Linked DNA regions of Rhodovastum atsumiense. The protein of the gene in region 2 interacts with the protein of the main gene of each other region in a pairwise test. Links are inferred from orthologs where the notes say so. Each region holds a gene or a part of one and is shown on either strand. Other genes may lie near its edges.

Region 1 (3,067 bases), 4.2 Mb from region 2 along the record:
CCAGGCCGGGCTCGCGCCCGATCCCGCCTGGGCCGGTGCCTGGACCTGCCTGGCCCAGAACGCCCGCCTGGACGTGGTCGTCACCGGCGAGACGGCCTATTTGCGCATCGGCGCGGGAGCGTTGCTGCGGGATCTGCCCCTGCGCCCGATTGGCGAGGGGCGGGCGCTGACGCTGCGCAGCGAAGGTCCCTGGACCCAGCGCGCCTGCCTGCAGTTCACCGGCGGGGAATTGCGGCTGGTGACCAGCCGGTCCCGCACGCTGCGCTTTACGCGGGCATCTTAAGGCAAGGGCTCCGCCCTTGACCCGCCAAGGGCCACAAGGCCCTTGGATCCCGCGACGCGCTGCGCGGCACAGAGTCTTGGGTTCCAAGGGCGTAGCCCTTGGTGGAGGTCCAGGAGGCGAAGCCTCCTGGCGGATCGGGCCGCGAAGCGGACCGATGGGCAGCGCCCCGCGATCAGCGTCCGCGGCGTCCGCGTTTCGCCTTCTTCGGATCGTATCCCCCCCCGCCGGGCCCGAGCGGCTCGGGGGTGCGGTCGCGCCGGGGGCGCAGCGAGGCGGAGGGTGCGGGCGGCGGCTCCAGGCCGAGGTCCAGGGCTTCCAGCCGCTTGATCTCGTCGCGCAGCCGGGCCGCTTCCTCGAATTCCAGGTCCGCGGCGGCGGCGCGCATCCGCTTTTCCAGCTCGGCGATGCTGGCCCTGAGGTCCTTGCCGACGAATTCGGTGGTGGCCGTATCGGCGACCGGGGCAACGGTCACGTAGTCCTGTTCGAACACGCTCTCCAGCACCTTGCCGATCTGTTTCTTCACCGATTGCGGGGTGATGCCGTGTGCCTCGTTCCAGGCCTGCTGCTTGGCGCGGCGGCGCTCGGTTTCCTCGATGGCGAAGCGCAGGCTGCCGGTCATGGTGTCGGCGTACAGGATCACCCGGCCCTCGACGTTGCGGGCGGCGCGGCCGATGGTCTGGATCAGGCTGGTCTGGCTGCGCAGGAAGCCTTCCTTGTCGGCATCCAGGATCGCCACCAGCGCGCATTCCGGGATATCGAGTCCCTCGCGCAGCAGGTTGATGCCGACCAGCACGTCGAACACGCCGAGCCGCAGGTCGCGGATGATCTCGATCCGCTCCAGCGTGTCGATGTCGGAGTGCAGGTAGCGCACCTTCACCCCGTTCTCGTTGAGGTATTCGGTGAGGTCCTCGGCCATGCGCTTGGTCAGGGTGGTGACCAGCACGCGCGCGCCGCGGGCGGTGGTGGCGCGGCATTCGGCGAGCAGGTCGTCCACCTGCCGCTCGACCGGGCGGACTTCCACCACCGGGTCGATCAGCCCGGTCGGGCGGATGACCTGCTCGGCGAAGCTGCCGCCGGTGCGTTCCATCTCCCACGGCCCGGGGGTTGCCGAGACGAAGATCGTCTGCGGGCGGAAGCGCTCCCATTCCTCGAATTTCAGCGGGCGGTTGTCGAGGCAGGAGGGCAGGCGGAAGCCGAATTCCGAGAGCACCGACTTGCGGGCGTGGTCACCGCGCTCCATGCCGCCGATCTGCGGCACGGTGACGTGGCTTTCGTCCACGATCAGCAGCGCGTTCTCCGGCAGGTACTCGAACAGGGTGGGGGGCGGCTCGCCCGGGTTGCGGCCGGAGAGATAGCGGGAATAGTTCTCGATGCCCTTGCAGGAGCCGGTGGTCTCCATCATCTCGATGTCGAAGGTGGTGCGCTGCTGCAGCCGCTCGACCTCCAGCAATTTTCCCGCCGCGGTGAACGCCTCCAGGCGTTGCTTCAGTTCGACCTTGATGTCGGCGATCGCCTGGGTCAGGGTCGGCCGCGGCGTCACGTAGTGGCTGTTGGCGTAGACGGTGACGGCATCCAGCTTCGTCGCCACCGTGCCGGTCAGCGGGTCGAATTCGCCGATGCTTTCGATCTCGTCGCCGAACAGCGTCACGCGCCAGGCGCGGTCCTCGTAATGGCTCGGCCAGATGTCGACGACTTCGCCGCGCAGGCGGAAGGTGCCGCGCGAGAAGCCGGCATCATTGCGGCGGTATTGCAATTCCACCAGTGCCTTGGCGAGCGCATCGCGGTCGATCCGCCCGCCCGCCTGCAGCTTGACCACCATGCGCGCGTAGGTTTCGACCGAACCGATGCCGTAGATGCAGGAGACCGAGGCGACGATGATGACGTCGTTGCGTTCGAGCAGGGCCTGGGTCGCGGCGTGGCGCATGCGGTCGATCTGCTCGTTGATCTGCGCGTCCTTCTCGATATAGGTGTCGGTGCGCGGGACGTAGGCTTCCGGCTGGTAGTAATCGTAGTAGCTGACGAAGTACTCGACCGCGTTGTCCGGGAAGAACGCCTTCATCTCCCCGTAGAGCTGGGCCGCCAGCGTCTTGTTGGGGGCGAGGATCAGGGTGGGCTTCTGCACCGCCTCGATCACCTTCGCCATGGTGAAGGTCTTGCCCGAGCCGGTCACGCCGAGCAGCACCTGGTCGCGCTCGCCGGCCTCGACGCCGGCCACCAGATCGCGGATGGCCTGAGGCTGGTCGCCGTTGGGCGCGAAGTCGGAGACCACGCGCAGCCGGTTGGTCAGCGGCCTGGCCGCCTGTTTCTGCGGGATGAACAGGACGGGGGCGGCGCGGGTCAGGACCTGGGGCATGACGATATCTCCTTATCCGTGAGATGGCGCCGCGGCCCCGCAGGTCCAGCGCACGGTGCCATTATGCACCGTGGCCCCGTCTTTAAGAGTCAGGCGCCGGCGGCGACCGCGCGCGCCGGGATCACGGGTGCCGGAAGGGCGGTCCGCCGCCGTTCCCGCATGCCGCGCCACAGGCCGATCAGGATCATGCTGACCGCCATGGTGTCCGCGGTCAGGCCCCAGACCGAGCCGACCACCAGGTTGTGGTTGGTCCAGAATGCCTCCGAGCCGAGGAAGGCGAGGCGCAGATGCTGCGGGTCACGCTGCAGCCGGCCGCAGGCCGCCATCAGCAGGCCGCCGAGCGCGAGTACCGAGGGCAGGCCCGACCAGGTGAGCGCGGTCACGACCAGGCTGAAGACGATGGTGGCGGCAACCGCGAGGTTGCGCAGCAG
Region 2 (3,473 bases):
GCGCTCCTTGCGCTCGCCCGAGGCACGGTCGTTCCAGGTCTCGCTGGTGGCCAGGCTGAACTGGACGATTTTCGACCCGTCCTGGGTGTTCCGCACCTCGGGGTCACGCCCCACATTGCCCACCAGGATGACCTTGTTCACACTGCCTGCCATGATGTCTCGTCCCGATTCACTCGTTCCACACTAGCCGGGACCCGGTGGGCAGGCCAGCGCCGGCCCCCAGCATGGCAGCCTGTGCATGCTCTGCAGGCTTCCCAAGCCGGCCCGGAAGGTCCATATAGGGGGAACAGTTCAAGAACACAATCCACCCCCTTCCCAAGACCCGACACAAGGACGACCCACCGATGGCCGGCTCCATCCGCGTGCGCGGTGCGCGCGAGCACAATCTCAAGAACGTGGATGTCGAGATCCCGCGCGACAGCCTGACCGTGATCACCGGCCTGTCGGGGTCGGGCAAGTCATCGCTTGCCTTCGATACGATCTATGCCGAGGGCCAGCGCCGCTACGTCGAATCGCTCTCGGCCTATGCACGGCAATTCCTGGAGCTGATGGGCAAGCCCGACGTCGATGCGATCGAGGGCCTCTCGCCCGCCATTTCCATCGAGCAGAAGACCACCAGCCGCAACCCGCGCTCCACCGTCGGCACCGTCACCGAGATCCACGACTACATGCGCCTGCTCTGGGCGCGGGTGGGCGTGCCCTATTCGCCCGCCACCGGCCTGCCGATCGAGGCGCAGACGGTCAGCCAGATGGTCGACCGGGTCATGGCGATGAAGGAAGGAACACGGTTGCTGCTGCTGGCGCCCGTGGTGCGCGACCGCAAGGGCGAGTACCGCAAGGAACTGGCCGAGCTGCAGCGCCGCGGCTTCACCCGCGTCAAGGTTGACGGCAAGCTCTACGAAATCGGCGAGGTGCCGTCGCTGAACCGCAAGATCAAGCACGACATCGAGGCGGTGGTGGACCGCATCGTGGTGCGCGACGGCGTGCAGCAGCGCCTCGCCGACAGTTTCGAGACGGCGCTCGGCCTTGCCGACGGCGTGGTCTATGCCGAGGGCGCCGACGACGGGGAGCGCACCGTGTTCTCCTCGCGCTTCGCCTGCCCGGTCAGCGGCTTCTCGATCGAGGAGATCGAGCCGCGGCTGTTCAGCTTCAACTCCCCGCACGGCGCCTGCCCGGCCTGCGACGGGCTGGGCGTGGAGACCTTCTTCGACCCGCATCTGGTGGTGCCGGATGAGCGCGTCGCCCTCGGTGCCGGCGCGGTGCTGCCCTGGGCCAATGCGCAGAGCCCGTATTACGACCAGACGCTGCAGAGCCTGGCCAAGCATTTCAAGGTGTCGCCCCGCACCCCCTGGAGTGAGCTGCCGAAGCGCGTCTGCGACGCCATCCTCAACGGCACCGGCGAGGAACCGGTGGCGATGACCTACAAGGACGGGGTCCGCCAGTACACGGTGACCAAGCCGTTCGAGGGCGTGCTGCGCAACCTGCAGCGCCGTTTCCAGGAAACCGACAGCGCCTGGGTACGCGAGGACCTCAGCCGTTACCAGGCGGAAAAGCCCTGCGCCACCTGCCACGGCGCCCGCCTCAAGCCGGAGGCGCTGGCGGTCAAGGTCGCCGGCAGCACCATCGCCGAAGCCTCCGAGCTGTCGATCCGCCGGGCGCTGGCCTGGTTCAACGAGGTGATGCCCACGCTGACGCCGCAACGCGCCGAGATCGCCCGCCGCATCCTGCGCGAGATCATCGAACGCCTGACCTTCCTGGTGGATGTGGGGCTCGACTACCTCACGCTCGCGCGCGGCTCCACCACCCTTTCGGGCGGGGAGAGCCAGCGCATCCGCCTCGCGTCCCAGATCGGCTCGGGCCTGACCGGCGTGCTGTATGTGCTGGACGAGCCTTCGATCGGGCTGCACCAGCGCGACAACGAACGGCTGCTGGCAACGCTGCGGCGGCTGAAATCGCTCGGCAACACCGTGTTGGTGGTCGAGCATGATGAGGACGCGATCCGCGCCGCCGACCACCTGATCGACATGGGGCCGGCGGCCGGCATCCATGGCGGCGAGGTGGTGGCCAAGGGCACGCCGGCGCAGGTCGCCGCGCATCCCACCTCCCTCACCGGCGCCTATCTCTCGGGGCGCAGGCGGATCGAGGTGCCGCCGATGCGCCGCCCGCTGCAGAAGGACCGCATCCTTCGCGTCGTCGGCGCCAAGGGCAACAACCTCAAGGACGTCACCGCGGCCTTCCCGCTCGGCACCTTCACCTGCGTCACCGGGGTCTCCGGCGGCGGCAAGTCCACGCTGGTGATCGACACGCTCTACAAGGCGGTCAGCCGCCGGCTGATGGGCAGCGGCGAGGTGCCGGCGCCGCATGGCCGCATCGAAGGGCTCGATCTGCTCGACAAGATCATCGACATCGACCAGTCGCCGATCGGCCGCACACCGCGATCGAACCCGGCCACCTACACCGACCTGTTCGCGCCAATCCGCGACTGGTTCGCCGAATTGCCGGAATCCCGCGCGCGCGGCTACAAGCCCGGCCGCTTCTCCTTCAACGTCAAGGGCGGGCGCTGCGAGGCCTGCCAGGGCGACGGCGTGCTGAAGATCGAGATGCACTTCCTGCCCGACATCTTCGTCACCTGCGACACCTGCAAGGGCAAGCGCTACAATCGCGAGACGCTGGAAGTGAAGTTCCGCGACAAGTCGATCGCCGACGTGCTGGCGATGACGGTGGACGAGGCGGTGCCCTATTTCTCTGCCGTCAACCGCATCCATGACCGGCTGAAGATCCTGCAGCAGGTCGGGCTTGGCTATATCAGCCTGGGACAGCAGGCCACCACGCTCTCCGGCGGCGAGGCGCAGCGCATCAAGCTGTCCAAGGAACTGGCCCGCCGCGCCACCGGGCGCACGCTCTACATCCTCGACGAACCCACCACCGGCCTGCATTTCGAGGACGTACGCAAGCTGCTGGAGGTGCTGCACGCGCTGGTCGATGCCGGCAACACGGTGGTGGTGATCGAGCACAACCTGGAAGTCATCAAGACCGCGGACTGGATCATCGATCTTGGGCCGGAAGGCGGCGAAGGCGGCGGGCGCATCGTCGCCGAAGGCACGCCCGAGCAGGTCGCAGCCAACGCCGAGAGCCATACCGGCCGCTTCCTCGCCCCGCTGCTGGCGCCGCGCCGGCCGGAACGCTCGCGCAAGCGGGCCTGAAATCACGGAATTCGATCGTTTAACAGATTATCCACGTTCATGATGTGCATTTCCATTGACTGCGGCAACGCGCCGTGGTTTAAAAGCGCATTCCTTCCGGCTTACGGAGTGAGAGAGAGCAACCATGTGGCGTTCGCCAGCCCTCGCCAGCAATTATATCCGAATGCGAGGCGTGGTTTGCTGTTGCCTTTCCGGCATTTGACCGCCCCTCACTCGTTCATTCCCTCCACGATAGAAGGCTCCGACCGGTTGATCCGGTCCGGTGATATA

Evidence for each region. The genes of interacting proteins can lie anywhere in the genome.
Region 1: the proteins of uvrA (region 2) and uvrB interact in binary tests that used the Escherichia coli proteins (3 or more experiments, as listed by UniProt). The link is inferred for Rhodovastum atsumiense from one-to-one orthologs.

What each region holds. Positions count from the first base shown.
Region 1 is NZ_OW485601.1:1,769,028-1,772,094, reverse strand. Bases 47-3,043 are described here. They hold uvrB (excinuclease ABC subunit UvrB), read right to left. Parts: upstream 2,637-3,043; coding sequence 456-2,636; downstream 47-455. Other genes in these bases: NBY65_RS07905 (YgjV family protein), read right to left, coding at 2,726-3,043; NBY65_RS07915 (serine hydrolase domain-containing protein), read left to right, coding at 47-283. In the rest of the region: more of NBY65_RS07915, read left to right, coding at 1-46; more of NBY65_RS07905, read right to left, coding at 3,044-3,067. UniProt on the Escherichia coli protein: The UvrABC repair system catalyzes the recognition and processing of DNA lesions. A damage recognition complex composed of 2 UvrA and 2 UvrB subunits scans DNA for abnormalities.
Region 2 is NZ_OW485601.1:5,953,859-5,957,331, forward strand. Bases 1-3,403 are described here. They hold uvrA (excinuclease ABC subunit UvrA), read left to right. Parts: upstream 1-344; coding sequence 345-3,203; downstream 3,204-3,403. Other genes in these bases: ssb (single-stranded DNA-binding protein), read right to left, coding at 1-153. UniProt on the Escherichia coli protein: The UvrABC repair system catalyzes the recognition and processing of DNA lesions. UvrA is an ATPase and a DNA-binding protein. A damage recognition complex composed of 2 UvrA and 2 UvrB subunits scans DNA for abnormalities.